DNA from 4 places in the Actinoplanes sp. NPDC049802 genome. Region 2 is predicted to be linked to each of the others. Evidence: riboswitches for the same ligand, from Rfam matches in the RefSeq annotation. Region 2 holds a riboswitch; each other region holds the start of a gene.
The links. A riboswitch is a leader RNA that binds a small molecule or an ion and turns the genes downstream of it on or off. The one in region 2 is predicted to bind cyclic di-AMP.
Positions count from the first base shown of each region.

Region 1: another riboswitch for cyclic di-AMP. It lies ahead of AB0I88_RS06785 (transglycosylase family protein); the one in region 2 lies ahead of AB0I88_RS32830 (C40 family peptidase).
Region 3: another riboswitch for cyclic di-AMP. It lies ahead of AB0I88_RS14620 (NlpC/P60 family protein); the one in region 2 lies ahead of AB0I88_RS32830 (C40 family peptidase).
Region 4: another riboswitch for cyclic di-AMP. It lies ahead of AB0I88_RS07585 (hypothetical protein); the one in region 2 lies ahead of AB0I88_RS32830 (C40 family peptidase).

Region 1 covers NZ_JBFAMR010000006.1:169,789-177,174, forward strand. The annotation lists gene katG (catalase/peroxidase HPI) at 1-1,550, shown strand, start outside; tRNA gene AB0I88_RS06780 (tRNA-Arg) at 1,626-1,698, shown strand; gene AB0I88_RS06785 (transglycosylase family protein) at 1,703-2,266, opposite strand; cyclic di-AMP (ydaO/yuaA leader) riboswitch at 2,266-2,416, opposite strand; gene AB0I88_RS06790 (saccharopine dehydrogenase NADP-binding domain-containing protein) at 2,637-3,863, shown strand; gene AB0I88_RS06795 (GNAT family N-acetyltransferase) at 4,084-4,689, shown strand; gene AB0I88_RS06800 (crosslink repair DNA glycosylase YcaQ family protein) at 4,705-5,799, shown strand; gene AB0I88_RS06805 (ABC transporter ATP-binding protein) at 6,016-7,065, opposite strand; gene AB0I88_RS06810 (ABC transporter permease) at 7,062-7,386, opposite strand, start outside.
Region 2 covers NZ_JBFAMR010000070.1:7,799-15,184, reverse strand. The annotation lists gene AB0I88_RS32835 (heavy metal translocating P-type ATPase) at 1-2,235, shown strand, start outside; gene AB0I88_RS32830 (C40 family peptidase) at 2,329-2,901, opposite strand; cyclic di-AMP (ydaO/yuaA leader) riboswitch at 2,908-3,096, opposite strand; gene AB0I88_RS32825 (flagellar M-ring protein FliF C-terminal domain-containing protein) at 3,687-4,700, shown strand; gene AB0I88_RS32820 (metal-sensitive transcriptional regulator) at 4,716-5,015, opposite strand; gene AB0I88_RS32815 (hypothetical protein) at 5,137-5,541, shown strand; gene AB0I88_RS32810 (alpha/beta hydrolase) at 5,788-6,504, shown strand; gene AB0I88_RS32805 (heavy-metal-associated domain-containing protein) at 6,632-6,910, opposite strand; gene AB0I88_RS32800 (metal-sensitive transcriptional regulator) at 6,960-7,244, opposite strand.
Region 3 covers NZ_JBFAMR010000017.1:22,123-29,508, reverse strand. The annotation lists gene AB0I88_RS14630 (glutamine amidotransferase) at 1-99, opposite strand, end outside; gene AB0I88_RS14625 (MurT ligase domain-containing protein) at 89-1,309, opposite strand; cyclic di-AMP (ydaO/yuaA leader) riboswitch at 1,751-1,885, shown strand; gene AB0I88_RS14620 (NlpC/P60 family protein) at 2,033-2,704, shown strand; gene mraZ (division/cell wall cluster transcriptional repressor MraZ) at 3,148-3,579, shown strand; gene rsmH (16S rRNA (cytosine(1402)-N(4))-methyltransferase RsmH) at 3,813-4,892, shown strand; gene AB0I88_RS14605 (hypothetical protein) at 4,889-5,533, shown strand; gene AB0I88_RS14600 (penicillin-binding transpeptidase domain-containing protein) at 5,540-7,386, shown strand, end outside.
Region 4 covers NZ_JBFAMR010000007.1:141,088-148,473, reverse strand. The annotation lists gene pnuC (nicotinamide riboside transporter PnuC) at 1-94, opposite strand, end outside; gene AB0I88_RS07610 (Atu4866 domain-containing protein) at 136-498, opposite strand; gene AB0I88_RS07605 (TetR/AcrR family transcriptional regulator) at 617-1,216, opposite strand; gene AB0I88_RS07600 (ABC transporter permease) at 1,404-2,303, shown strand; gene AB0I88_RS07595 (ABC transporter ATP-binding protein) at 2,296-3,066, shown strand; gene AB0I88_RS07590 (hypothetical protein) at 3,088-4,119, opposite strand; cyclic di-AMP (ydaO/yuaA leader) riboswitch at 4,118-4,255, opposite strand; cyclic di-AMP (ydaO/yuaA leader) riboswitch at 4,463-4,595, shown strand; gene AB0I88_RS07585 (hypothetical protein) at 4,600-5,616, shown strand; gene AB0I88_RS07580 (glycoside hydrolase family 65 protein) at 5,672-7,386, opposite strand, start outside.

The DNA of each region.
Region 1 (7,386 bases), on a different contig from region 2:
TGGGCCTCATCTACGTCAACCCGGAGGGGCCGAACGGCAACCCCGACCCGCTGGCCTCGGCCCGCGACATCCGCGACACGTTCGGCCGGATGGGCATGAACGACGAGGAGACCGTGGCGCTCATCGCCGGCGGCCACACCTTCGGCAAGACCCACGGCGCCGGCCCGGCCGAACACGTCGGCCCGGAGCCCGAGGCCGCCCCGATCGAGGCGCAGGGCCTGGGCTGGAAGAGCAGCTTCGGCACCGGCGTCGGCGCCGACGCGATCACCAGCGGCCTGGAGGTCACCTGGACCTACCACCCGACCCGCTGGGACAACGAGTTCTTCCACATCCTCTTCGCGTACGAGTGGGAGCTCACCCAGTCGCCGGCCGGCGCACACCAGTGGCGCCCGAAGAACGGCGCGGGCTCCGACCTGGTGCCGCACGCGTTCGACTCGTCGAAGCGGCAGGAGCCGCGGATGCTGACCTCGGACCTGGCGCTGCGCTTCGACCCGGTCTACGGCCCGATCTCCAAGCGGTTCCACGACAACCCGGAGGAGTTCGGCAAGGCCTTCGCCAAGGCCTGGTTCAAGCTGACCCACCGTGACATGGGCCCGATCACCCGCTACCTCGGCCCAGAGGTCCCGTCCGAGCCGCTGATCTGGCAGGACCCGGTGCCGGCCGTCGACCACGCACTGGTCGGCGCGGCCGAGGTCGCCGAGCTCAAGGCCAAGGTTCTCGCCTCCGGCCTGTCGGTCTCCGAGCTGGTCGCGACGGCGTGGGCGTCGGCGTCGACGTTCCGTGGCACCGACAAGCGCGGTGGCGCGAACGGCGCCCGCATCCGCCTGGCCCCGCAGAACCAGTGGGAGGCCAACGACCCGGCGCAGCTCAGCAAGGTGCTGGGCGTGCTCGAGGGCATCCGCGCCGAGTTCAACGCGGCCGGTGGCGCCACGAAGATCTCGCTGGCCGACCTGATCGTGCTGGCCGGCACGGCGGCCGTCGAGAAGGCCGCCGAGGACGGCGGTTTCGACATCGAGGTGCCGTTCACCCCGGGCCGTACCGACGCGACCGAGGAGCAGACCGACGCCGCCTCGTTCGCGGTGCTGGAGCCGACCCACGACGGCTTCCGCAACTACCTCGCGAAGGGTCACAACCGCCCCACCGAGGCGCTACTGGTCGACAAGGCGCAGCTGCTCACGCTGACCGCGCCGGAGCTGACCGTGCTGGTCGGCGGCCTGCGGGTGCTCGGCGCGAACGCGGGCGGCTCGCAGCACGGCGTCTTCACCGCGACGCCGGGCGTGCTCTCCAACGACTTCTTCGCCAACCTGCTCGACTTCGGCCTCACCTGGTCGGCCACCGACTCCGAGGGCGAGACCTTCGAGGGCCGCGACCGGCGGACCGGCGAGGTGAGGTGGACCGCCACCCGGGCCGACCTGATCTTCGGCTCGAACTCGATCCTGCGCGCGCAGGCCGAGGTCTACGGCAGCGACGACGCCAAGGAGAAGCTGGTCACCGACTTCGTCAAGGCGTGGGTCAAGGTCATGGAACTGGACCGCTTCGACCTGGCCTGACACCGCCGGCAGTTCCCCGGGGCCCGGGTCGGCCGCGCCGACCCGGACCCCGCCTGCTGGTACCCTCAGGGCGTCGGGCTCGTAGCTCAGTGGATAGAGCAACCGCCTCCTAAGCGGTAGGTCGCGCGTTCAAATCGCGCCGGGCCCACTTTCTAGAGTTTCAGCCGCTGCCCCACGAGCAGCCGGTGCGGGCTGTCCAGGACCCGAGCGTTGGCGCGGTAGAGGGCACGCCAGCCTCCCCGGACGTCGTGGCGGGCCGCGATCCGTGCCAGCGTGTCACCGCGGCGCACCACGTAGGTGCCCCCCGTGCTGGTGGCCGAGGAGCGGAGCGCGAAGGTGCGGACGACCCGGGTCTTCCGGGACGCGGCCGGCCGGTAGGCGTGCCGGGGCCCGCAGTGCGGCCAGGCCCTGATCCCCTGGCCCCGCAACACCCGCTCGGCGATGGCGATCTGCTCCGATTTGCTGGCCCGGTTGGCGGTGCTCGCGTACCGGCCGCCGCCGTAGGCGCGCCAGGTGCTGCGGCTGAACTGCAGACCGCCGTAGTACCCGTTTCCGGTGTTGATACGCCAGTTGCCTCCGGACTCGCAGTTCGCGATGGCCTCCCAGTTGACGGAGGCCTGAGCGGGGGCGGCCGGCCCGGCGAGGACCACGCCGCCGGCCAGGCTCGCCGCGACGAGCCCGACCACCCGTTGGAACTGTTTCCTGATCTGAACCATGAGCTTGTCCTCCACGCCTACGAGGTCAGCTGTCGGGTTCGGGCAGAGGTGCCCGGCCGCCGGTGTGGCGGCTTCACCCCGAGGCGCATCAGCGCCGAGGAACTCTTGGGTCCCCCGCTCCTTGCCGTTCGAGTTCGTCTGGACCGTGACCAGCGGCAGGACTCGGCGTTCCGGCCACGGTGCCCGCATCGCGGGCTGCCTACTCGCCGCGCCCGACGGGCATGACCGTGCAGCGGCAATGGAGTTGTAAGTCACAAATTAGCGGCTTTGATCTTCCTTTGTGTGGATAACGTCGTGATCTCGGCGCGCCGCGCCTTCGACCGCGTGCACGGCGAGCGCACGGTCCACCGAGGGTGCACAATCGGCAGCCATGAGCGAGTCACAGCGGGAACTGGACGTGATCGTTTACGGCGCAACCGGTTTCGTGGGCGTGCTCACCGCACGCCACCTGGCCGAACACGCGCCGTCCGGCGCCCGCATCGCGCTGGCCGGACGGTCACGCTCGAAACTGGAGAAGGTGGCGGGCGACCTCGGTGTCGACTGGCCGGTCGTGGTCGCCGACGCGGCCGACGAGGCGGCGCTGACCACGATGGCCGGCCGCGCCCGTGTGGTGGTGACCACCGTCGGGCCGTATGCGAAGTACGGCCGCGCGCTGGCCCGCGCATGCGCCGAAACCGGTACCGACTACGTGGACCTCACCGGTGAGGTGCTGTTCGCCCGGGACAGCATCGACGAGAACCATGAGACCGCTCAGCGCACCGGCGCACGGATCGTCCACTCCTGCGGCTTCGATTCGATCCCGTCCGATATCGGCGTTCACGTCCTGCATGCGGCGGTGCGCGCGGACGACGCCGGTGAGATGACCGACACCACGCTCGTCGTGATCCGGGCGCGCGGCGGTTTCAGCGGCGGCACCATCGACTCGATGCGCCACCAGGTCGACGTCATGAAGAAGGACCGCGGGCTGCGGCGGGTCGCTGCGAGCCCGTACTCGCTGAGCCCGGACCGGACGGCCGAGCCGGATCTCGGACGGCAACCGGACATGGTGTCGCTGCCCGGATCCGAAGTGGATCCCGGCCTGCGCGGCCACCTCGCGCCGTTCGTGATGGCGTCCTACAACACCCGGGTGGTGCGGCGCAGCAACGCGTTGCGCGACTGGGCCTACGGTCGCCGGTTCCGCTACCGCGAGGTGATGCGGGTGAGCGGCCCGTTCACCGCGATGGCTCTCAAAGCCGGGCTGAACGCCCTGGTCCTCGGCTTCGCGCTGCCACCCGCCCGGTTCCTGCTGGACCGGATCCTGCCGGCGCCGGGCACCGGACCGAGCGAGGACGCCCGGCGCAACGGCCACTTCACCCTGGAAATCTTCACCACGACCACGTCGGGGGCGCGCTATCGCGCCCGGGTCAAGGCTCAAGGCGATCCGGGGTACGCGGCGACCGCCGTGATGCTCGGCGAGTCCGCCCTGGCGCTGGCCCTCGACCGGGACCGCCTGCCGGAGTCACCCGGCGGCGTGCTCACCCCCGCCACCGGGATCGGTGACGCCCTGGTCGACCGGCTCCGCGCGGCCGGGCTGGAGATCACCGTCCAGCGGCTCTGACCAGGCGATCACCTCGAGGACGTGCCGGTGTCCCGGGCCGCTGAACACCGGGCCCGGGGCGTCCGGTTCGTACCGGTGCTCGATGGTGAGGCCGGCGAAGAGGCCCCGCGTCCCCAAGAGCGGTGTCCGCTATCCGACCGGGGGACGGTAAAGAACTGTTCACGGCCTTCATGTCGATCGCTACTAGCCGCAAAGGTGTTCTTACCGGCACGATTCAGGGGTGACCGTCAGCCCGTTGCCCTACCCGCTGAGGCTGGCGGGTACCGGTGTCGTGCTGCGGGAATGGCGCTCCGAGGATCTCGACGATCTGGTCGCTCTGCTGGACGAACCGGACATTGCCCGCTGGACTCTGATGCCGTCGCCGTTCGATGTGGAGGCCGGGCTCGCCTATCTGCGGCGGGCCCGTCAGGGCCGGGTCAGCGGCAGCCGGATCCAGCTCGCGATCACCGCCGACGGCGGGCCGCCGCTCGGCGAGGTGCTGTTGTTCAACGTGCGGTCCGAGTCACACGAGGCGGAGCTGGGCTACCTGGTCGGGCGGCCGTTCCGGCGGCGCGGCCTGGCGTCGGCGGCACTGTCGCTTCTCACCGGGTACGCGTTCGACACGCTGGGGTTGCGGCGGCTGCTGCTGCGGATCGACCGGGGCAACACGGCGAGCACGTCGGTGGCGCGCCGCTGCGGGTATCGTCCGGCCGCCGAGCCGCCGATCCAGCAGGCCGGGCCGCGCGGGCCGACGGTGCTGGACACCTGGGAGTACGTGGAGGCCCGTTCCGGGCCGCGACATGATCGCCGGCGAAACGTCGCGTCCCGGCGGTACGGTCGGCGGTGACCGAGAGGAGCGCCGATGATCGCCGTCGATCGCGCGCGTGTGATGGCCTACCGGCTGGCCGTGCAGGGTCTGACCGAGCGCTCTGACGCCCGCCCCGCCGACCTGCCCGTCCTCGACCTCGGCGTGCAGGATTTCACGCCGGATTCGGCCCGGGTGGCGCTCGCCGCGCGGACCGTGGGCGAGCTCGACGACGACCGTCTGATCAGCGTCTGGGCGGCGCGCGGGGCACCGCACCGGCATCGCCGCGCCGATCTGGCAGCGCTCACCGGGCGGTTGTGGCCGGTCGGTGACGACGACGCGGCCGCCCGGATCAGGAGCGGCCAGATCCCGGAGGCGACGCCGCTGGGGGTGCGCGCGTTCACCGCGACGGCGGAGGCGTTCCGCGAGGTGCTGACCGCGCCGATGCCCCGGGGTGAGGTGAGCACCGAGGTGAGCCGCCGGGTGCCGGCCGAGCTGACCTACGACTGCAAGCCGTGCGGTGCGCGGCACATCGCGTCGAATGTCTGGCAGCATGCCGGGCTGGCCGGCGGGGTGGAGGTGCTTTCCCGGGGCAGGGACGCGATGCTCGGCCCGATCCCCGGCGGGCCGCCGATGCCGTCCCGCAACGAGGGTTTCGGCCGGCTGGTCGAGACCTGTCTGCGGTTCCTCGGGCCGGCGTCGCCGGCCGAGGTCGCCAAGTATCTGGGCACCACCACCGCGGTGGTGCGGCGGGAGTGGCCGGACGGCCTGGCCGAGGTCCGGGTGGACGGAAAGCGGGCCTGGCTGCCCGAGGCGTCGGCCGGGCTCCTCGAGTCGGCGCCGGAGCCTCGCGGGGCCCGCTGGCTGCCCGCCATGGATCCGCTGCTCCAATCCCGCGACCGGGACCTGCTGGTGCCCGGCCGGGAGCGGCAGAAGGCGGTGTGGCGGATCCTCGGCAATCCGGGCGCCCTGCTGGTGGACGGGGAGATCGCCGGGGTGTGGCGGGCCCGGATGTCCGGGCGCAGGCGGGTCGATCTGACGGTCACCGTGTTCGCGCCGTTGTCCGCGGCCCGGCGCGGGCTCGTCGAGGAGGAGGCGGCCCACGTGGCCCGCGCCCGGGGAGTTCCCGAGGCCACGGTCACGTTCGAGTGAGCCGGTCGGTCAGTGGCCGGACTCCCCACCGTTGGTCGCGCCGGCCCGGCGGCTGGGCTCGGCCCGGACACTCGGCCCGCCGATGCCCACACCGCGTCAAGCCGCTACCCGGACGCCGGGTAGGCGCGAGTCGCCGCAGCGGCCACACCGCGTCGAACCGACACCCGGACACCGGTCCGGCGCGAGTCGCCACGACGGCCACACCGCGTCAACCCGCTACCCGGACGCCGGGTAGGCGCGGGTCTCCGCGGCCTTGACCGCCACCCACAGCTGATGTCCGGGCGCCAGACGCATCTGGGCGGCGGCCGCCGGGGTGATGTCGGCGGCCACCGAGATCGGGCCGTCCAGGCGCACCCGCAGGTTGTCGCCGTGCTGCTGGACGTCGGCGAGGACGGCCGGCCAGGTGTTGCGCGGGCTGCCCTCGGGCTGGTGCGGGTGCAGGGCCACGGCGGCCGGCGGGAACGCCACGAAGGTGTCGCCGTGCACCACGTCGGTGCTGGTCAGGACGAATCCGTCGGACAGCTCGACGGCGTGGCCGTCACCCCGGCCGCGGTACAGGTTGAGCCCCACGAGCCGGGCCACGTAGTCGGTGCGCGGGCGGGCCGTCACGGCGGCCGCGTCCCCCTCCTGCACCACCCGGCCCTGCTCGACGATGACCAGCCGGTCCGCCAGGACCAGGGCGTCGAGCGGGTCGTGCGTCACGATCAGTGTGGCGCCCGGATGTTCGGCCAGGTGGCGACGTAATTCGCCGCGGGTCTCCAGCCGGGTGCGGGCGTCCAGCGCCGCGAGCGGCTCGTCGAGCAGCAGCAGGACCGGGTCGACGGCCAGCGCCCGGGCCAGCGCCACCCGCTGCGCCTGCCCGCCGGACAGCTGCCGGGGCTTGCGGCGGCCGTGCTCGGCCAGGCCGACCCGTTCCAGCCAGCGGTCGGCCACCGCGTACGCGGCCGCCCGGTCCAGGCCGTGCCGGCGGGGACCGAACGCCACGTTGTCACGGGCGCTGAGGTGCGGAAACAGCAGGTAGTCCTGGAACACCACACCGATCGGGCGGTGCTCGGTGGGCGTACGCGTCACGTCCTTGCCGTCGAGGGTGAGGTGACCACCGGCGAGCGGGGTGAGTCCGGCGAGGGCGCGCAGCGCCGTGGTCTTGCCCGCGCCGTTCGGGCCGAGCAGCGCGACCGTCTCGCCCGCCGCGATCCGCAGGCCGATGTCGAGCCGGAAGGCGCCCCGCTCGGCGACGAGGCGGGCGTCCAGCAGAGGTGCGGTCATGGCGCGGTCAGCCAGCGGTCACGCAGGCCGGCCAGGATGGCGACCGAGACCACCAGCAGGATCAGGCTGAGCACCACGGCGCCTTCCAGGTCGCCGCTCTCCATGGTCTGGTAGACCGCGAGCGGCATGGTCTGGGTGATGCCCGGATAGTTTCCGGCGAAGGTGATGGTGGCGCCGAACTCGCCGAGCGCCCGCGCCCAGCAGAGCACCGCACCGGCCGCGATCCCTGGCGCCACCAGCGGCAACGTCACGTGGGTGAAGGTCGTCCACCGTTTCGACCCGAGCGTCGCGGCGGCCTCCTCGTAGCGGGTGTCGGCGCCG
Region 2 (7,386 bases):
GCCCCGAACCAGATCGAGCTGGCGATCGGCGGCATGACCTGCGCCTCCTGCGCCGCGCGGATCGAGAAGAAACTCAACCGCATGGACGGCGTGGTCGCGACCGTCAACTACGCCACCGAGAAGGCCAGCGTCGCCTACCCCGACGGGGTGAGCGCCGAGGATCTGATCGCCACCGTCGAGAAGACCGGCTATACCGCGAAGCTTCCGCCGCCACCACAGCAGACCGGCGACGACCCGGCCGAGCAGGCGCAGCCGGTCGACGAACTGCGTGGCCTGCGGACCCGGCTGTTCACGTCGATCGTGCTCAGCGTGCCGGTGGTGCTGCTGGCGATGGTGCCGGCCTGGCAGTTCACCTACTGGCAGTGGCTGTCGCTGACCCTGGCAGCACCGGTCGTCGTCTGGGGCGGACTACCGTTCCACAAAGCGGCCTGGACCAACCTGCGCCACGGCGCCGCGACCATGGACACCCTCATCTCCATGGGCACGATCGCAGCGTTCGGCTGGTCACTGTGGGCACTGTTCTTCGGCACCGCAGGCACACCGGGGATGACGCACCCATTCAGCCTCGACATCGGCACCACCGACGGCGCCGGCGCCATCTACCTGGAAGCCGCCGCCGGCGTCACCACCTTCATCCTCGCCGGCCGCTACTTCGAGGCCCGCTCCAAGCGCCGCGCCGGCGCCGCCATGCGTGCCCTGCTGGAACTCGGCGCCAAAGACGTCGCCGTGCTGCGCGACGGCACCGAACGACGGATCCCGGTCGCCGACCTGGCGGTCGGGGACAGGTTCATCGTGCGGCCGGGCGAGAAGATCGCCACCGACGGCGTCATCGAGGACGGCACCTCCGCGATCGACGCCAGCATGCTGACCGGCGAGTCCGTGCCGGCCGAGGTCGCACCCGGTAACCCGGTCGTCGGCGCGACCGTCAACGTCGGCGGCCGGCTGATCGTGAGGGCCACCCGGATCGGCGCCGACACCCAGCTCGCACAGATGGCCAAGCTGGTCGAACAGGCCCAGACCGGCAAGGCCGCCGTCCAGCGGCTCGCCGACCGGATCTCCGGCGTTTTCGTGCCGATCGTGATCGCCCTAGCCGTCGCCACGCTCGGCTGGTGGGTGGGCACCGGATCGGGCTGGACGGCCGCGTTCACCGCCGCCGTCGCCGTGCTGATCATCGCCTGCCCGTGTGCGCTCGGCCTCGCGACGCCGACGGCGCTGCTGGTCGGCACCGGCCGCGGCGCGCAGCTCGGCATCCTGATCAAAGGCCCCGAGGTCCTGGAGTCGACCCGGACCGTGGACACCGTCGTGCTCGACAAGACCGGCACCGTGACCACCGGCCGGATGAGCCTGGTCGACGTGGTCCCCGCCGCAGGCGTCGACCGCGAGCAGCTGCTGCGGCTGGCCGGGGCGGTCGAGGCCGCCTCCGAGCACCCGATCGCCCAGGCGATCGCCGCCGCAGCCGCCGACAGTGCGCCGCTGCCGCAGGTGACCGGGTTCGCCAGCACCGAGGGCCTCGGCGTGACCGGCACCGTCGACAGCCACAGCGTGCACGTCGGCCGCCCGGCGCTGCTGCGCCAGGCCGGGCTGACGGTGCCCGCCGACGTCGAGCAAGCCGTCGCTACTGCCCACACCGCCGGGCAGACCGCCGTGGTCGCGGGCTGGGACGGTCAGGCCCGCGGCGTGCTCGCTGTCGCCGACACGGTCAAGCCGACCAGCCGCGCCGCCGTGGCCCAGTTGCGGGCGCTGGGCCTGTCGCCGGTGCTGCTCACCGGGGACAACGAGACCGTCGCCCGGGCGGTGGCGGCGCAGGTCGGCATCGACGAGGTGATCGCTGAGGTGCTGCCTGCCGACAAGGTCGATGTGGTCAAGCGGCTGCAGGAGCAGGGCAAGGTCGTGGCGATGGTCGGTGACGGCGTCAACGACGCGGCCGCTCTGGCTCAGGCCGATCTGGGGCTGGCGATGGGCACCGGCACCGACGCCGCGATCGAGGCGTCCGACCTGACGCTGGTTCGCGGTGACCTGATGGCCGCCGCTGACGCGATCCGCCTGTCGCGGCGCACCCTGCGCATCATCAAGAGCAACCTGTTCTGGGCCTTCGCCTACAACGTGGCGGCTCTGCCGCTGGCCGCGGCCGGCCTGCTCAACCCGATGATCGCCGGAGCGGCGATGGCGTTCAGTTCGGTGTTCGTCGTCGCCAACAGCCTTAGGTTGCGCCGCTTCACCAGCATCACGAAGTAGGACGTACGACAGCGCCGCCTGCACCCCCGCCAAGGACGGGTGCCGGCGGCGCTGTTCGATGCCCGAGCAAGACGCACGCGGGCATGCGCGTGGTCAGACCAGGCGCCGGACCACGTGGTTCTTGCTCCAGATCTTCTGCTTGGTGACCGTCTTGCCGGTTCGCGGCGCGGCCCACATCTTGCCGCCACCGGCGTAGATGCCGGCGTGCGTGCCCTTCGTGCCCTTACGGATGACGATCAGGTCACCGGGGCGGGCCTGGGACTTGGCGACGGCCTTGCCGTACCGCTGCTGCAGGTGGGCCTTGTGCGGCAGCTTCTTGCCCGCCGCCTTCTTGTACACGTACATCGTGTAGCCCGAGCAGTCGAACCGCTTGGGGCCGGACGCACCGAACTTGTACTTCTTGCCCTTGTGCTTCGCCGCTTCGGTCAGGACCCGGTTCGCGGCCGCCTTGGACTTGGCGGCCTGGGACGCCGCCGCCTTGACGGTGATGCCGGTCTGGCTGAACGCCACGCTGGTCTGCGAGGACACCTGTGTGGTGGCGACCGTCGCGGCGGAGGCGGACTGCGGTGTGCCGAGCCCGCCGGTCAGGAGACCGAGACCCACGGACAGGGCGATAGCGCCGACTCCCAGGGTACGGGCGGGCCGGCTCAGGGTGCTTACGCGCACGGTGAAGGAATCCCTCCGGCACGCCTGCGAGGTTAGCTGTCGGATTCGGGCGCGAAGGTTGCCCGGCCGCACGCTGGCGGCTTCACCCCAAGGTCCTCATGTCCCGGTCGCCGCAGTGCGGCGTGCCGGTCGAGGACCGCTCGTGGTTCCCCCGTCCCTGCCCCCGATTGCCTCATGACTCGTCATGCGGGTTGTGCCGACGGACCGGGGCAGGGCTCGGCGTGGTCCAGGTCGGCACGACCGGCGAGCCTGTGCCCGCCGCCCCTCCTTGATAGCCCAGTCGGCGCCGATCCCGGCTCCCGGAGATGATTACACTCAGTGATTGGCGTGCCGAGACGTGTCCGATTTGGAAGACCGGTGCGAGGTTTGTCGACACGGGCTGCTCATACATGATGGACCCAGGGTGGTTTTGATCTGTGAAAGGGAACACTCGATCTCGTACGTGGTAGCTGTGGGTGGCCCCGGCATTGTTCCCCGGTTTGTCGCGCCCGAGGCGACTGCCGGTCGGTTGATCGTGGCCGACCGTCCGACGCTCGTCGCCCGAACCGACGGCTATCCCTGAATTTGGGGGTCACCGGGTGGGCGCCCGGATGGTGTCCGTTGCGGCGACGACCGCACCGGAAGGCGGGCCCTGCAGCGATGCAACCGAGCCGCAACCACCAGACCTTTCAACCGGCCGTGCCGTCGAGCGATGAGGCAGACCCGATCAACCGCATCGTCCGACGATGGAGTCGGCACTAATCAGGGCGGCCATCGGCGTTCGAGAATCTGCGAGGAGGCAAGATGTGAACAACATCTTCGTCCTGTCTGCCCTGGGCGCGGACACCTCGCCCAGCGGCGGGCGTGCCGGGAGGCTGATCACCGCGCTCGTGGCGCTGGCCCTGGCCGGGGGCTTGAGTCTCGCTGCCGCGCCCGCGCACGCGGCAGCCCCGTCGGCGCAGCAGCAGGCGATCGCGGGCGGCTACACCGTTTCGCCGGCCGCCGGCAGCGGCTTCATCCGAGCGGCGCTCGGCGCCGATGCCACCACCGCGGCCTTCCAGGACCGTCTGGACCGCGCTTTGCAGCACATGCTGGACACCGTGCTCGGCCCCGGCCGTTCGACGGTCACCACCAACGTCGAACTCGACCTCGACCAGGTCGTGACCTCCCGCACCACCTACCAGCAGGATCCGTCCGCCGGTGCCCTGTCCGAACGGATCAGCGAGCGCTCCTACATCGGCGACAACGGCGGCACCCGGTACGACAGCAGCAGCGCGTCGCGCGTCAACGCCCTCGACGAACTGCACGAGACCCGCCGTGAAGCCCCCGGCGACATCATCAGACTGAGCGTCGCCGTCCTCGTCGATGAAGCCGCCGCGGCGAACCTCGACCTGGCTCAGGTCCGTGAACTCGTCGCCGTAGCCGCCGGTGTTGGTGCCGGCCGCGGCGACCGGGTGACGGTCGCCGCCATGCCCATGCGCACCGCTACAGCCACTCCCACCGACAACGCCGTCGCGCAGCCCGGCACCGCATCCCCTGCCGCGCTACGGACGGCACTCATCGCCGCGGTTCTGATCCTGTTGACCTGTGCCGCGCTGCTGGCCGTCGGCAAGCAACGGCGCCGGGCCGCGGCGGCCTCGGCGGCAGCCGACCGGCGAGAGCTGCTCCGGGCCCAACTGCACGTCCAGCGCACTCCGGTCCCGGCTGCGGCAATCGCTACTGCCTTCGACGAGGACAGGCGACAGCAACGGGCGGTCGGGTCGGTCGACCCGGCGCAGGCCGCGCAGCAGCTGCGAGAATGGATCGGCCCCGGCCGGTAGGAACGGGCGGCCGACTCAGGACTTCACGAGGCGGGCGATCGCCGCGCTCGCCTCCTTGATCTTCGCGTCCACGTCGCCCTCCGCCGCGGCGTGGACCACGCAGTGCTTCAGGTGGTCCTCGAGCAGGCCGACGGCTACCGCGTGCAAGGCGCTCTTGGCGGCCGAGATCTGGGTCAGGATGTCGATGCAGTAGGTGTCCTCGTCGACCATCCGCTGCAATCCGCGGATCTGCCCCTCGACCCGCTTCAGCCGGGCCATCAGCGCCTGTTTCTCCGCCGAATACCCGTGCGGCCCGGCCGGTTTCGCCTCACTCATTCCGTGCAAGATACCCGGCACCGGTATCAGCCTGTCTCGGCTGCGGACCCGTCCCGGCAGTCGCCGCGCCCGCTGGAGTGACCCGGCGGCCACCGAGCCGTCGATGTCGTAGCCTGGCCCGGTGACCGGACCGTGCCAGCCGACAGCCCCGTGGCTGCTGCGCTGGCTGCTGATCGTGGTCACCCTTGCCGGTGTCGGGCTCGTGCAAAGCACACACTGCGCCGACGGACCGATCGGCGCGCACTACGTGGGACACGCGCCTGCCGCCGAACACCATCACGACGTTTCGGATCACGGCGTGGCGGCGATCGGGCAGCACGTCCCGGAAGGCCGGACGGCAGACACTACAGCCGGGCACTGCGAGGTCAGCGCTCCCGTCGCCGAACCCGCCGTGCGAGCCGGCACCGTCGCGCTTCCGGCGCTGACCGCCTGTGCCGACAACAGCGCAGCCGGCACGACGATGCCACCAATGGCGTCCCGGGCACCTGCTGTCGCCCTGACCCAACTCGGTGTAAGCCGCATATAGGACACCGCGCACGCATACGCATCCCGATATCGCCGGATGCGTGCTCGTGCCTGCCCGGCGGCCCGGCATACGTGGCCGTCACGCCCCCGCCCGGCGGTGGTGTCCACCTGTTCCCTGCGCGGAAAGCCGAACCCTCGTGAACCTTCACGCCCTCCCCGCTGCCCTGCTCACCCATCAGCGCCAGCGCCAGTCCCAGCGGCATCGCTCGAGCGGCGGCCGCCACCTGCCGGACGCGGGGGCGCTGCCGTGACCGAGACCCTGCCGCCGCTGCGCACCACCCACCTGTTCGACGCCGCCGGGGGACGGTGGTGCTTCGACCTGTGGGACGGGACCGGCCGGCCGGTCGTCTTCATCCCCGCGGTGCTGTTCGACCGGACCTGCTGGTGGCCGACCGCGGCCGACCTGCGCCCGTACGCCACCGTCGTCGCCGTCGACCTGCCCGGGCACGGCGGTTCGCCCGGCCGGGACCGTTACGAACCCGACGATCTCGTCGACGATCTGGCCATGCTCATCGACAGCCTGCAACTGCGGCGCGCCCCGGTGATCGTCGGGCACGGCGCGTCAGCGACGCTGGCGGCCCTGTTCGCGGCACGCTACGCCACTCGCGCCGTGGTAGCCGTCGACCCGATCCCCGCCACGGGCCTGTGCGCCGACGTCGACACCTATCTGCGCGGCCTGCGGCTCACCGAGATCCCCGGGCAATATCGCGGCCTCGTGCGAACCTCGCATGACCCGCGCCTTTTGGCCGCCTATGCGACCGGTCTGCGGCACCGGCGCCCGGCGACCGCCACGATCGGCGTCACCCCTACCCGGCTCGCCGTGTACAGCCGGCCACCGTCCGAGCCCGAGACGGATCCGCAAGCCGCCGACACGTGGCGACAGGAGGTCTACGACGTTCCGGGCAGATTCGCCTCCCTCGCCGCAGGCCGCAGGTTCATCACCGACCTGCGGGCACTGCTGTGACGCGGCACTGGGGGCATGTCGAGCTGGTCGCCCGCGCGCAGCGCCGCTGATCGGCGGAAATGAGGACGTCCCTTGGCGGGAGAGCGGACGGCGTGCCCTCCCGCCAAGGCCGTACTGACGCCTTCGGTCAGCGCACCAGCTGATAGCCGGCTGCGGCGACGGCCGCAGCCACGCTGTCATCGTCGAGCGTCTCGGCGCTGGTCACCGTGACCGTGCCGGTGGCGACGTCGACGCTGACGTCACGCACGCCGGGAACATCGGTGAGTTGCTTACTGACCCGGCCGGCGCAGCCGCCGCAGGTCATCCCGGCGACCTGATACACCGTTCGGGTGCCGTCCGGCGTCGTCGCCGGCTCGGTGACCGGGGTCGTGGTGGCGCAGGCGCAGGCGGTGTCGCTGCCGCACATCGGCTTCTCCTTGCTGTCGTATGACCGGTTACTGAGCTGGGGGAGCAGGTCACGCCCGCACGAGGCGGGCGATGGCGTCGGAGGCTTCCTTCAGCTTCGCGTCGGCGTCCGGCCCGCCGTCGCGGGCCGCGTCGACGACGCAGTGCGCGAGGTGGTCGTCGAGCAGCCCGAGCGCCACGGTCTGCAGTGCCTTGGTCGCCGCGGACACCTGCGTGAGGATGTCGATGCAGTACGTCTCGTCGTCGACCATGCGCTGCAGGCCACGGATCTGGCCCTCGATCCGGCGCAGCCGCTTCAGGTAGTCGTCCTTGTCCGTGATGTAGCCGTGAGCCATGACCCAGCTCCCTCCAACCGTCGCTACCGTACCCCCCTAGGGTATCTCGGTAAAGCGGCACGTCCAACGCTGTGACGCGGAAGTCAATCGACGCACCCCCTTGACCACCTATACCCCCGGGGGGTAACAATGACGCCGTAAA
Region 3 (7,386 bases), on a different contig from region 2:
GGCGGCCCGGCGGGCCAGGATCAGCATGTTGCCCCGGTCACCGTACGTCGACAGCAGATCCGGGTAGATCCACACGATCCGCAAGGCCTCAGTTGACACGGTCCAACTCCGCTCGGATGTCCTGGAACGCCGTGTAGTTGGCGATCACCTCGAGGCGGCCGGGCGGAACGGACCGCAGCGCCTCGTCGAAACTGTTTACGTGCCGGAAGGGCACTTGGTTCACCTGGAGCCGGACGGCCAGGTCGAACGCCCGGTCGCCGGTGATCAGGACCGGCCGGTCGCGCAACGGTGCGAAGTCCACGTCGTAGAGCCACGACGTGTCCAGTCCGTCGGGGTCGCGGGCGTTGATGGAGAGCAGTGTCGGGGCCTGGTCGGCCATGTCGAAGGCCTCCAACCAGCTTGCCGGGTTCTTCGCGAGCAACAAGCGGATGTTGCGACCGTCACGGTCGACCTGGGCGTACCGCCCGGCGATGGACGCCACCCGGGAGAGCCGGGGGAGAGCCTCGATCGGGCGGACCCCGAACTCGCCGGCCACCGCCAGCGCGGTGGCCGCGTTACCGATGTTCACCCGGCCGGGAAGCTGGAGTTTCACCAGGTGCCAGTCACCGCGGGGGTCGATCACTCCCTCGTCCTCGACCACCCAGTGCGGGCGTGGCCGCCGCAGCGGGCAGCCGGTGCACCACCAGTCGCCGCCGGACCGCTCGATCGGGTGGCCGCTCTCCGGGCAGACGAACGAGTCGTCGTGCCAGCGCTGGCCGGCGCTGAACCAGGTGGTCTGCCGGCTGCCGGCCGCGGCCCACACCACCATCGGGTCGTCGGCGTTGGCGACCACCCGGATCTCGGGGTGGCCGGCCAGCGCGGTCTTCCACAGCTGCGCCATCATCGCCACCTCCTTCGCCCGGTCGAGCTGGTCGCGGGAGAGGTTGAGCAGGGCCACCACCTTGGGCCGGGTCTGGTCGATGACCTGGGCCAGGTAGTGCTCGTCCACCTCCAGCACGGCGAACGGGGTGTGCCCCTCCTTGGCCAGTGCCGAGGTGTGGCCGGTCGGCATGTTGGCGCCGAACGAGTTGGTGGCGACCCGGCCGAGCACACCGACCGCGGCCGCGGTGAGCCGGGTGGTGGTGGTCTTGCCGTTGGTGCCGGAGACCAGGGCGACGGCGCGGCCCGCCGCGAGGTGGGCGAGGAGATCAGGGTCGATCTTGAGGCCGATCCAGCCACCGATCACCGAGCCGTCGCCGCGACCGGCGGCCCTGGAGAGCGCGGCCGCGGTCTTCGACACGGAGGTCGCGACCTTGGCGATGAGAGGCATTCCGTCCGTCACGCCAGCGAGGGTACCGGAAGGGAACGTTACGTCGAGTTGCCAGACGGTCAAGATCACGGACTGGCACGTGTTTCGTCGGGTCCGGACGATTCGGGCGTGCTCACGGCAGGGGGACGGACTTTTTCTGTGTTCTGATTCACCCGTAACGATCTACTGATTGTGATTGCGCGATCACTTTGAGCGACGGCATTTGTCTCGGTCAGGTAACAAACTGGACACCTGCCAATGTGCCAATCACGGAGAGTGATCGATCCGGCGCTGACGATCATGGCTGATTTCAGGTAGCAAAGATTCGCCGGCGGCACACCGCCCGCCGGCCGCACCGGATCGGTTCACGCCGAGCCCTGCCCCGGGCCGGACGGTGCGACACCGCAGTCAGCCAGACCACGACAAGGCAATCGGGGGCAGGGACGGGGGACCCATTCGCGGTCTCTCCCCGCGGCGCCCGGCTTCCACGGGCGGCGCATCCGGGGGGACCTTGGGGTGAAGCCGCCCACCCGCGGCCGGGCATGCCTTCCCGCCCGAACCCGACAGCTAACCTCGCAGGCGTGCCGGAGGGATATCTCTACCGTGCACGAACTCAGTTCGCGCCGGCGCCGTCGCACGTCTGTCGGCACCGGTACCGTCGCACTGTCCCTGGGTCTCTGCCTCTGCGCCGGCCAGCTGGTCGCCGCGTCGCCGGCAGCGGCCGCGACAGCCACCGTCAACCCGGTGACCGCGAGTGCGGCAGCCGCGAAAGTCACGCCCCAGATCGCCACGAAGACAAGCACTCGCAGCCTGGCGTGGGGCTCCACCCTCAAGATCACCGCCAAGGTGATCGACCCCTCCACCGGCCAGGTCGCCAAGGGCACGGTCCGTCTCCAAGGCTGGAGCAACGGCGCCTGGCGTACCTGGGACACCGACACCGTCAAGAGCGGCTCGGTCACGCTGACCGCCAAGCCGACGAAGACGGTGTGGGTTCGGACCCTGTTCACCGGGACCGGCTACAACCAGCAGGCCACCACCAAGGTCAAGGTGCAGGTCCGTGCCAGCGGCGCCAAGGTGCTGGCGGAGGCCAAGAAGCACAAGGGTGCGCTCTACCTGTTCGGCGCCGCGGGCCCCAAGCGCTTCGACTGCTCCGGGTTCACCAAGTACGTCTACAAGAAGGCGGCCGGCAAGAGCCTGCCGCACAAGGCGAACTCGCAGCAGAAGTACGGCAAGTCCGTCTCGAAGGGCAACAAGAGGATCGGTGACCTGATCGTCTTCCGCAACGGGTCGTACGGCTACCACGCCGGGATCTACGCCGGAAACGGCTACATCTACGACTCGCCGCACAGTGGTGCCCGGGTCGGCAAGCACAAGATCTGGAACAGCAATTACGTCGTACGGCGTCTCGTCGCCTGACGGCCTTCGCGCAGCGGTCGTGGTTGGTTCCTTCGCGCAGCGGCCGTAGTAAGTAAGGCATAGCGACAGCACACGCCTGTGGGGTGTGGCCCGGTTCGGGTCACACCCCACAGGCGTCTCCGTGTTCCCCCACGTTCCTCCACGGGCGGCCGCCGAAGCCGTCTCCGGGGCGGGTTTTCGCCCTCGGAGGGCTCGATGTCGGAAACCGGACGGGGTTGATCATGCTCCGGCCCTCCACTCCGCTCCACCGCCTGTGAACAGGGAATTCGTCCGCGAAGACGCCTCGCAAGCGATCGCTTTCGGGTTGCAGGTGGAGGGAAGTGGAGTAGAGTGGGGCGCAGTGGCAGGGGCGGAGGGACACAGCCGGACCTGCCGGCCCGAGTTGACAGGCGGCCCACTCTTCCGCGAAGGAGCGGGGCGCCACGGCAAAGGGGTGGGGGCCGATGTTCCTCGGCACACACACTCCGCGCCTGGACGAGAAGGGCCGGCTGATCCTCCCGGCGAAGTTCCGTGATGAGCTGGCGGGAGGTGTCGTGATCACGAAGGGGCAGGAGCGCTGTCTTTACGTGTTCCCGATGCCGGAGTTCCAGCGCATCGCCGGCCAGCTCCGTGAGGCGCCGGTGACGAACAAGGCAGCCCGGGCGTACAGCCGGGTGTTCTTCGCCAGCGCGCACGATGAGGTGCCCGACAGGCAAGGCAGAGTCACGATTCCTGCCCATTTGCGGGAGTATGCCAGTCTTGGTCGCGACCTTGTGGTGATCGGCGCGAGCACCCGGGTCGAGATCTGGGACAAGCAGTCCTGGGACGACTACCTCTCGGCGAGCGAGGAAGAGTTCGCCGGCATCGAGGAGGGGGTGCTGCCCGGCGGACTGTAGGGGTGTGGCACTCGGTGGGCCGCCGGTGCGGCCTGGGACGCCATTCCCGCCGTACTGCGAGATCTCCAGCCGCTCCCGCTCCTGGCGCCTCTTCCCCGGCGCCAGGCGTGTGTTTCCAGCCGGTTCGCCGGCGCGGGGACAGAGCGGATGGGGATCTGGCGGTACGGAGGGCGGCCGGGCCGGACAGCAACAGTGTTTCCTCGCGTGTGCGGGGATTGATCCGGGGGGTCGACATGGGGGAGCCGCGGGGCACGCATGTGCCGGTGCTGCTGGAGCGCTGCCTGGAGCTGCTCGCTCCGGCCCTTCGCCTGCCGGGCGCCGTCCACGTCGACTTCACGCTGGGTCTGGGCGGGCATGCCGAAGCGGTTCTCGAGCGGTTTCCCGATGTGGTCCTCGTCGGACTGGACCGGGACACCGAGGCGCTCGCGCATTCCCGGCATCGCCTGATCCGGTTCGGTGACCGCGCCCGGCTGGTCCACGCCGTCTACGACGAGTTGCCGCGGGTCCTCGCGGAGCTGTCGATTCCGGCGATCCACAGTGGGCTGTTCGATCTCGGGGTGTCCTCGTTGCAGCTGGACGAGGCGGACCGCGGTTTCGCGTATGCGCAGGACGCCCCGTTGGACATGCGGATGGACCAGTCCCGCGGGGTGACCGCCGAGGAGATCGTCAACGAGTACCCGCCGGGTGATCTGGTGCGTGTTCTCCGGCAGTACGGCGAGGAGAAGTTCGCGCCACGGATCGTCTCGTCGATCGTGCGGGAGCGGGCGAAGGGGCGGATCACCTCGACCGCCCGCCTGGCCGAGCTGGTGAAGGACGCCATCCCGGCCGCCGCGCGGCGAACGGGTGGAAATCCGGCAAAAAGGACGTTTCAGGCATTACGCATTGAGGTGAACGGCGAGCTGGAAGTGCTCGAGCGAGCGGTTCCCGCTTCCCTGGACGCGCTGGCGCCTCAGGGGCGCCTTGTGGTGATGAGTTACCAATCGTTGGAGGACAGGATCGTCAAGCGCGAGCTCACCGCGAGGTCGCGCAGCACCGGGCCGGTCGACCTTCCGGTCGAGCTGCCTGGTACCGGTCCCAGTCTGCGGCTGCTGACCCGCGGGTCCGAGCCGCCCAGCGAGGCGGAGGTGGCGGCGAATCCGAGGGCGGCCTCGGTGAAGCTGCGCGCGGTGGAACGGATCGACGAGCAGGAGCAGAGCCGGAAGCACAACCAGGCGGTCGGGGCGGTCCGCGAACGGCCCCGGATGTCTACAACTCGCGGGGGACGAGGGCGGTTACGCCCGGGGGCGAACGAAGAGGGGGAGGGACGAGCATGAGCGAGCGATCCGACGCGCCGCGGCCGGGGGGCCGTTCGGAGCGGCCGCGCGGGAACGCCGGGGTGAGCCGCGATGCCGAGACCGGAAGCAGCGGTGTGCGGGGGGCACGCCGGTCCGGTCGTTCCGACACGCGCCGGTCAGGGATCCGGGGCCGGGAGGCGGCCGAGGCGGCCGCGCCGGTCGACGGGGCCACCGCGCTGAACATCGAGGTGACCGGCGACGCGCCGCCGGTCGCGGGCCGCGCCAAGCTGTGGGTCGCGCCGCCGCTGCCGATCCGCGCGCCGCGGGCCACCTTCGCGGCGGCCATGATCGCCGTGGTGCTGGCCGGTGTGGTCGGCATCCTCCTGATCAACACGAAGACCGTCGAGCGGTCCTTCCGCCTCGAGACACTCCGCAAGGAGAAGGTCGCGCTCGACAAACAGCAGCAGGAGCTGAACCGGCAGCTGGTCGAGAAGTCCGGTCCGGGCAACCTGGCCGCGGCGGCCCGCCGGCTCGGCCTGGTGCCGGCCGAGCCGCCCGGGCTGATCAGGCTGCCGAACGGGGAGATCGTCTACCCGCCGAAGCCGGCGAAGGGTGGTCCTGGCCCGACCGCTCTGGAGGGGCTCCAGCCGGGTACACCGTCCGCGGGCACCGGGCGGTAGGCCGGCATGGCGACGCGAGACGAGGACGAGGCGCCGCGCCGGGGCAAGCAGCCCCGGCGCGGTTCGTCACGTGACCTGCCGGGCGAGGAGCAGACCGACGACCCCCGCGAGGGCCGGCGTGGCTTCTCCAGCATCGGCGAGGCGCGGGCGTACACCCCGCGCGGGCGGACCGTGGCCGAGCGGGGGCGCCTGCCGCGTACCGGGGAGCGGACCGCCGATCCGTTCCGGCCCGCGTTGCAGGTGCTCGACGGGGGCGAGAGCGGCCAGCGGACCCGCGGTCGTGGGCGCCCCGCCGAGCAGCCGCCCGCCCCACGGGAGCGCTCGGCGGACAAACCGCGCGAGCGCTCGGCGGACAAACCCCGTGAGCGGGCCGCCGACAAACCCCGTGAGCGCGCGGCGGACAAGTCCCGTGAGCCGGCCGCCGCCAGACAGCGCGACCGGCAGCCGGAACGCCGTGGCCGCGAGTCCACCCGTACCGGAAATGCGGGAGCCGGACCGCGACGGACCACGACCAGCGCGCCGAGGCCGGTCCCGGCGGAGCCGCCGAAGCTCGCCAACAGCACCCGCCGGCTGCGGCTCGGCACCGTGCTGGCGCTGTCGTTGTTCGTCACCATCGGGGTACGCCTCGTGGTGCTCCAGGTGGCGACCTCGCCGCAGGAGGCGGAAAGCCTGCTCAAGCTGCGGGAGAACCGGCTCAGCACGGTGGCGCTCCCGGCTCCTCGCGGCAGCATCCTGGACCGTGACGGCCACGTGCTGGCACACAGCGTGGAGGCGCGGTACGTCTACGTCGACCCCGAGAACGAGGATCTGCGCAAGGACGTGCCCGGGACGGCCGCCAAGCTGGCCCCGCTGCTGGGTGTCCGGCAGTCCGAGCTGATCGCGGACATGCAGCGCAAGCAGGTGCTGGGCAAGTGGCTGAAGTTCCGTTACCTGGCCCGTGGCGTGCCGGTGGCGGTGGCGGACGAGATCGAGTCGCTGCGTCTGCCGGGCATCTACACGCACTCCGACGAGCGGCGTGACCTGCCCGGCCGGGATCTCGCGGCGAACCTGATCGGCTTCACCGGCGACGATCACCACGGTCTGGAGGGGCTGGAGGCGCGTTACGACGAGCTGCTGCACGGCGCCGACGGCAAGCGGGTCTTCGAGGTCGGCACCGGCAAGAAGCTGAACCTGCCGATTCCGAGCGGTTTCCATCAGGAGACCCCGGCCAAGCCGGGCAGCTCTCTCCAGCTCACCATCGACCAGGACCTCCAGTACCAGGTGCAGCGGGTGCTCGACAAGGCGGGCCGGAAGAAGAACGCGACGCTGGGCGCCGCCGTGGTGCTGGACGTCAGGACCGGCGAGGTGCTGGCGCAGGCGAGTTACCCGTCCTACAACGCCGCCGACCCGGAGAAGTACGACGCCGACGAGCGGATCGACGTGGCCAGCAGCATCGTGACGGACCCGGGATCGAGCCACAAGGCGTTCATCTTCGGTGCCGCCCTCCAGGAGGGTCTCATCAAGCCGGACGAGCTGATCGAGGTCGGCCCGGCGATCAAGAAGGGCGACACCAGGTTCGAGGACGGGCACCCGCAGGCGCCCGGCACCCGGATGACCCTGGCGGGACTGATGGCCTACTCGTCGAACGTGGGCACCATCCTGATCGCGGACCGGCTCGGCAAGGAGAAGGTCTACGAGTACCAGCAGAAGTTCGGGCTGGGCAAGGCCACCGGCGAGGGAATGCCCGGCGAGGCCGAGGGTGAGCTGCTGAAGCCGGAGGACTGGAGCGGCTCGTCGTACGGCTCGGTGCCGATCGGGCACAGCGTCTCGGCGACCCTGATCCAGATGGCGGCCGGCTTCTCGGCGATCGCGAA
Region 4 (7,386 bases), on a different contig from region 2:
CATTCACCAGCCCGGTCAGGAAACCGAGCACCTCGGCCCAGGACGTCGGGACGCCGAACGCCACCAGCGCCGGGCTGTTCAACCATTCGATCATGGCGAACAGCATCACTCCCGGGCAGCCGGAAGGGAAACCGGTCAGCCGGCCGGGCGCAGGCGGTGGCCGGCCATCTCCAGCTCGCCCTCGTACACGGTGACCGCCGTCTGCAGCCCGGTGTCGTCCCGGAGCAGCAACGACTCGCCGTCGATCCGGTAGGTGCCGCGGACCGGCCGGCGCCGGCCGGTCACCTCACCGGCGTACGTGCCGTCGGCGCGCAGGCGCAACCGGACCCCGCCGTCGGTGCTGCGCCAGGCGCCCGCCACTGAGGCGCTGGTCACCACCGGGCGCCGGGGCACACCGGATCTGGCTTGCGGGTTCGCCGAGCCGCCCATCGCGATGGCGAGCAGCGAGACGGCGTCGAGGACGGTGAAGTCGACGGGTGCGTCACAGGGAGAGGTCATGTCGCCGGCTCCGGAGGGGTCTGGTCGGGGTCAGCCTCTCCGGTCGGCACTCACGGCCCGCGTCGCTGGGTTCGCTGAGTTGCGATGGGGAGCGATCCGGTGTGCGCCCGGTTGCCGGTCAGCCGGTGGCGCGCAGCGCGGCGGTCACCGCCGTCGTGAACTTCTCCAGGTAGTCCTCGCCGATCGGCTGCCGGGCCACGGCCAGCCGCCAGTAGAGCGGCCCCAGGATCATGTCCACCGCCATCTCCGGGTCGGTGCCCTCGGGCAGCTCGCCGCGGGTCACCGCCTGCCCGATCAGTTTCTCGCCGACGGCCTGCTGGTGGGTCCGGAGGGCCCGTTGCAGGGTCTCGGCGATCTGCGGGTTGCGGGCCGCCTCGGCCATCAGGTCGGGGATGATCTGGGACGCGATCCGGTGCTGGAGCGCCGTGCTCACGATCATCAGGAGGAGCTGGAGGTCTCCGGAGAAACTTCCGGTGTCGGGAAGTGGAACCTTCCGCTCCGCGACATCCGAGACTATCTCCATTACCATCTCGAGTTTGTTGCTCCATCGACGGTAGATCGCCGTCTTGCCGACTCCGGCACGGCGGGCCACCGCTTCGATGGAGAGACGGCCGTAACCGACCTCTGCCAGCTCACTCATGACGGCCTTACGGATCGCCACGGTGATGTCGCCTCGGAGCACCGCCGCTCCGGCTGGTGCGCGCTTGTTTGTCGCCACACGGTCACTATAACGCTACGACGTAACGGTTGCGTTCCGCCGATTGGTCAGCTACCGTCACAGCCACGTCGATACGAACCCGTTCCATCGGCTGCCGCGGGCGCCTGTCATGCTGCATGCTGTGACCTCGCACCAGGCATCGGATCCCGCTACGCCGTACGGGCCGACCAGATCGGAGCACCACCCCATGCCAGAGACGGCGGTCGCCGAGACCGACGCCGGCCTCTCCCTCAAGGAGCTGGCCCGGCGCAACGGACTGAGCGCGTCCGGTCGGCTTCCGAGCCTTCCGGAGTACACCCGGCAGCTATGGGCGTACCGGCACTTCATCCGGGCGCACTCCAGCGCGAAGATGACTTCCGCACTGGGCAATACCAAGCTCGGCGCGGTGTGGCAGGTTCTCACCCCGGTCATCAACGCGGCGGTCTACTACGTCATCTTCGGCGTGATCCTCCAGGCTCACGGCGACATGGACAACTTCATCGCGTACCTCTGCGTCGGGGTTTTCACCTTCCAGTTCACCCAGTCGGTGGTGCAGAGCGGGACGAACGCGATCACCAGCAACCTGGGCCTGATCCGCGCGCTGCACTTCCCCCGCGCGAGCCTGCCGCTCTCGGCCGCCCTGGTGGAGATCCGGAACTTCATGGTCGCCCTGGTCGTCCTGTCCGGCATCGTCCTGGTCACCCGTGAGCCGATCACCGCAGAGTGGCTGATCGTGCCGGTGGTGCTGGTGCTCCATTCGTTCTTCAACGTCGGCCTGGGCCTCTTCATGGCCCGCTACGGCTCCAAGGTGCGCGACGTCAAGCAGCTGATCCCGTTCATCATGCGGTTCTGGCTGTACGGCTCGGCCGTGCTCTACCCGGTCACCAGGTTCGAGAATGCCGGCCTGTCCGGCTGGCAGCTGCAGGTGGTCGAGGCCAATCCGCTGCTGGTCTACATCGAACTGATGCGCCACGCGCTCCTCGAGGGTGCCCCGCGGGCCAACACGCCCACCGTACTGTGGATCGAGGCCGTGGCCTGGAGCCTGGCCGTCGGCATCGGCGGTTTCGTCTATTTCTGGCGCGGAGAGAAGGGCTACGGCCGTGGCTGACAACGAGCGCATCCCCACCGTCATCGCCGACCAGGCCCACATCATCTACCGCGTCCACCAGGCGGGCGGGGGGAGTTCCAGCCCGCTGGCCAGCTTCAAGCGCCTGGCCACCCGGACCAAGAGCGCGAACATCCGTGAGGTGCACGCGGTCAAGGGCGTCAGCTTCGTCGCCTACAAGGGCGAGGCGATCGGCCTGATCGGCACCAACGGCTCGGGCAAGTCGACCCTGCTGCGCGCGGTGGCCGGCCTGCTCCCGGTCTCCCGGGGCGCGATCTACGCGGCCGGCCAGCCGTCCCTGCTGGGTGTGAACGCGGCCCTGATGAACGATCTGCCCGGTGACCGCAACGTCGAGCTGGGCTGCCTCGCGATGGGCATGTCGCCGGCCGAGGTGAAGGCGAAGAAGAACGGCATCATCGAGTTCTCCGGCATCAACGACAAGGGCGACTTCTCGTCGTTGCCGATGCGGACGTACTCCTCGGGCATGTCGGCCCGGCTGCGTTTCTCGATCGCGGCGGCCAAGCAGCACGACGTGCTCCTGATCGACGAGGCGCTGGCCACCGGTGACGCCAAGTTCCGCAAGCGCAGCGAGGCCCGGGTCCGGGAGCTGCGTGCGCAGGCCGGCACGGTGTTCCTGGTGAGCCACAGCGAGCAGTCGATCCGGGACACCTGCGAGCGCTGCATCTGGCTGGAGGCCGGCGAGATCCGCGCCGACGGGCCGACCAACGAGGTGATGAAGGAGTACGAGGCCTTCGCCCGCAGGTAGGCCCCGCACTCCCCCGGTGGTTCAGTTGACCGACAGATGCACGTGGTTGGTGTGGTCGCTGGACGGGTCGCCACCCGCCCCGCTGTACGACTTCCAGCCACTGCTCGGCAACCAGATCCGGCGATACCAGATCACGTACAACACGTCCAGGTCGTCCGCGTTGTTGATGAAGTAGTTCGCCAGGTTGTCGCCGTACGTCTTGTCGCCGCCGGTGGCGTCCCCGCCGAAGGTGCCCTTCGCCGAGGAGAAGTCACAGGCCCGGCCCTTGGGGTGCTCGCCGCTGTTCTGCGTACGCCAGCACTTGGTGTACCGGGTGAAGCCGTCCGCCCGGGCCTGCTTGTAGGCGTGCAGCAGGGTCGCGGTGACGCAGCCGCCGGTGCCGGTCGGGTCGTCCAGGTTGCAGCTCGATCCGCTGGGCCCGGGGTCCGCGTCGGCGCTGCTGCCGCCGTCAGAGGAGGACGACGCGGCCGCGCCCTGGTTCGCCGCCTTGAGCGCGGCCTCGGCCTGGGCCTTCTGCTTCGCCATCACGGTGACCTGCTTCTGCTGGTCCTTGATGGCGATGTCGAGGGCGTCCTTGGCCTTCTGCTGGTTCTCCCGGGTGGTCTTCAGGTTCTCGATCGCCCGGTTCTGGTCGGCCGCCACGATGGCCAGCGTCTCGGCCCGGCCCAGGAAGCCGTCGGCCGAGTCGGCCCCGAGCACGGCGGTCATCGGCCCGGCCCGGCCCGAGGTGTACGCCTGCGTGGCGATCAGGTCGAGCTTGTCCTGCTGCGGACCGAGCTCGGCGTCCAGCCGTTTGAGTTCAGCGGTCAGCTTGACCTGCTGTTCCTTGGAGGCCTTCAGCTTCTTCTTGGCCTCCACGAAACCGCTGGAGGCCTTCTCGAGTCGTTCGATGAGGGACTTGGAGCCGCCCTCACCGTCGTCCCCGGAGTCTCCGGGGGCGGCGAACGGCCGGGGGGCCGCGGTGGCCGGCGATGCGACGGCCAGTCCGCACGCGGTGACGAGCAGCGCCAGCAACGCCGCTAATCGCCGCGCAGTGTTCTGCTGCACAGGCATTTCCTTCCGTCGGCCGCCGGCCGGGTTAGCTGACGGGTTCGGGACGAAGGAAATCCCTACCGCTAGTAGCGGATTCACCCCGAGGAGAATATGGTTCCCCGGCTCGCCATTGACGGCGATTAGGCGGCGGCCCCCGCACGGGAACCGAACCGACCATACCCACTCGATCGACAGATCGACAGTTCTCGTACGCCCCGCAATTACGCCACCACGCCAGGTGATTGCAATTACGGAATGTGTTTGACCGGTAACGCTTTTAGCGGTTCCTGAGGTCTGATCCGGAGCGATATCTCGGGTAAACTTGCCGCCGGTCCTGCCAGGACGGCACCGCCCCCGAGTTGCCGGCAGGCCGCCGCCCAATCGTCGCGAGACGAGCCGGGGAACCAGGTCACTGGGGTGTATCCGCATTTGCGGTAGGGATCGCTTCCGTCCCGAACCCGTCAGCTAACTCGGTCGGCGGTGACACGGAAGGAACTGTTGATGGCAGTAAGTCCCCGCCGGTGGCTGATACTTGCCCTGGCGCCGCTGGTCAGCGCCCTGATGTTCATGGCGCCCGCGACTCCGGCCGCGGCCGAGCCAGGCGGCTCCTCGTCCTCCGCCCAGGAGGAGGAAGAGGACGCAACTCTCAACGACGTGATCGAGTCGACCAACCGGCGCTACGCCTCCGCCAAGTCCGCCGTGGCGCAGTCCACCAAGGCACAGGCCAAGCTGGCCACTCAGATCAAGGCGGCGGAGAAGCGGCGGGATCAGCTGATCCCCGAGGTGGACCAGATCGCCAAACAGCAGTACATGACCGGAAACCTGAGCGCGATGGGCTTCCTGCTCAGGTCGAGCGACTCCGGTGACTTCCTGAGCAAGGCGGTCTCCCTCGAGGAGATCAACAGGCTGCACGACGCCAAGCTGCGCGAGCTGAACGCGGCGATCGCCGAGATCTCCGACAGCAAGGCGAAACTGGACGCCGAGGTCAAGGCCCAGCAGCAGAACGCCGCCGTGATGAAGAAGCAGAAGGACGCCGCCGACAAGGCGTTCCGGCTGGTCGGCGGCAAGTCCGTGACCAAGGGCTTCGTGGTGGCCGACTCTCCGGAGGCCGCCCCCGCCCCACGGAACTCGTCCGGCGGTTTCTCCCCCGAGGGCTGCACCGAGGACGACCCGACCACCGGCGGCTGTGTGACCAAGCGCACGCTGCACATGTACAAGCAGACCAAGAAGGCCGGCTTCAACATGTTCGTCGGCTGCTACCGCTCCGGCGGGCCGTACGAACACCCCAAGGGCCGGGCATGTGACTGGTCGCTGCAGAAGAGCGGATTCTCGGTCTACGACACCGACAGGGAATTCAAGTACGGCAACGACCTGATGGCGTTCCTGGTCCGTAACGCCGACGAGCTCGGCATCTACTACGTGATCTGGAACAAGATGATCTGGTTCCCGGCCTCGGGCTGGAAGGAATACCACGGGGTCAGTGCCCACACCGACCACGTACACGTCTCGATGCTCTGACCGACGTCACGAAAACGGCCCCCAACCCGATCGGGTTGGGGGCCGTTTTCGCTGATCAGTGCACCGATCGGCGGACCGGGGCGCGACCGTGCGGCTGGGCCGGCGCCGGGCCGGGCGGCACCGCGGCCGGGATCGGCATGGTCACCGGCCGCACCTGGGTCACCTCGGTCTCCTTGCCGTGGTGGACCAGGGTGAGCCGCGCCTGACCGCCGCCGTTGCGCAGCGAGTAGGTGACCTCGTCGGAGGTCACGTTCACCCGCAGCCGCAGGCCCCGCCAGAGCAGCGAGAACTCCAGGTTGTTGATCCGGCTGGGCAGCCGCGGCGCGAAGCTCAGCTGGCCGTTGAAGTCACGCATGCCACCGAGGCCGGCGACCAGCGCGATCCAGGACCCGGCCAGCGACGCCACGTGCACGCCGTCCCGCGCGTTGCGGTGCAGGTCGTGCAGGTCCATCAGGGCGGCCTCGCCCAGGTAGTCGTGGGCCAGTTCGAGGTGCCCGGTCTCGGCCGCCATGACGGCCTGGATGCAGGCCGACAGCGACGAGTCCCGCACCGTACGCGCGTCGTAGTAGGCGAAGTTGCGCGCCTTCTCCTCCGGTGTGAACGCGTCGCCCCGGATGTACATCGCCATCACCAGGTCGGCCTGCTTGACCACCTGCTTGCGGTACAGGTCGAAGTACGGGTAGTTGAGCAGCAGCGGGTAGCCCTCCGGCGGGGTGCCCTCGAAGTCCCACTCCTGCAGCCGCGTGAAGCCCTCGCACTGCTGGTGGACGCCCAGCTCCTTGTCGTACGGAACGTGCACGGCCGCCGCCGCGTCCCGCCAGGAGGCCGCCTCCTCGTCGTCCACCCCGAAACGCCGGGCCAGGTCCGGGTGCCGCTTGCAGGCGTCGACGGCGGCCATCAGGTTCTGCTGCGCCATCAGGTTGGTGTAGATGTTGTCGTTCACCACGGCGGTGTACTCGTCCGGCCCGGTGACGCCGTCGATGTGGAACCGCCCGTGCCGGTCGTGGTGCCCCAGCGACCGCCACAGCCGCGCGGTCTCCACCAGCAGCTCCAGGCCGACCTCACGCTCGAAGTCGAAGTCACCGGTGGCCTGCACGTACCGGCGGACCGCGTCGGCGATGTCGGCGGCGATGTGGAAGCCCGCGGTGCCGGCCGGCCAGTAGCCCGAGCACTCCTGGCCGCGGATCGTACGCCACGGGAAGGCCGCGCCCGAAAGGCCCAGGGTCTGCGCCCGCTCCCGGGCCAGGTCCAGCGTCGAGTGCCGCCAGCGCAGCACGTCGGCCGCGGCGGACGGCTGGGTGTACGTCAGCGCCGGCAACACGAACGTCTCGGAGTCCCAGAAGGTGTGGCCGTCGTAGCCGGGTCCGGTCAGGCCCTTGGAGCCGATCGGCCGCTGCTCCGCCCGGGCACCGGCCTGCAACGTGTGGAAGAGGCCGAACCGGACCGCCTGCTGCACCTCCGGGTCGCCCTCGACCTTGACGTCCGAGTGGTCCCAGAACGCGTCCAGATAGTCCTGCTGCTGCTGCACCAGGCCCTCCCAGCCGTCCAGCCGGGCACTGGCCAGAGCGGCGCCCACCTGGTCGCGCAGAGCGGGCAGCGAGCGCATGCTGGACCACCCGTAGGCGGCCAGTTTGACCACCCGCAGCTTCTGCCCCGGCTCCAGGCGGCAGGCGACCGTGGTGCGCAGCCAGTCCGGGTGCCCCTCGGTGGTGATGGCGTGCCGGCCCGGCGTCTCCACCAGGTGCTCCATGGCCGCGGCCATCCGCAGGT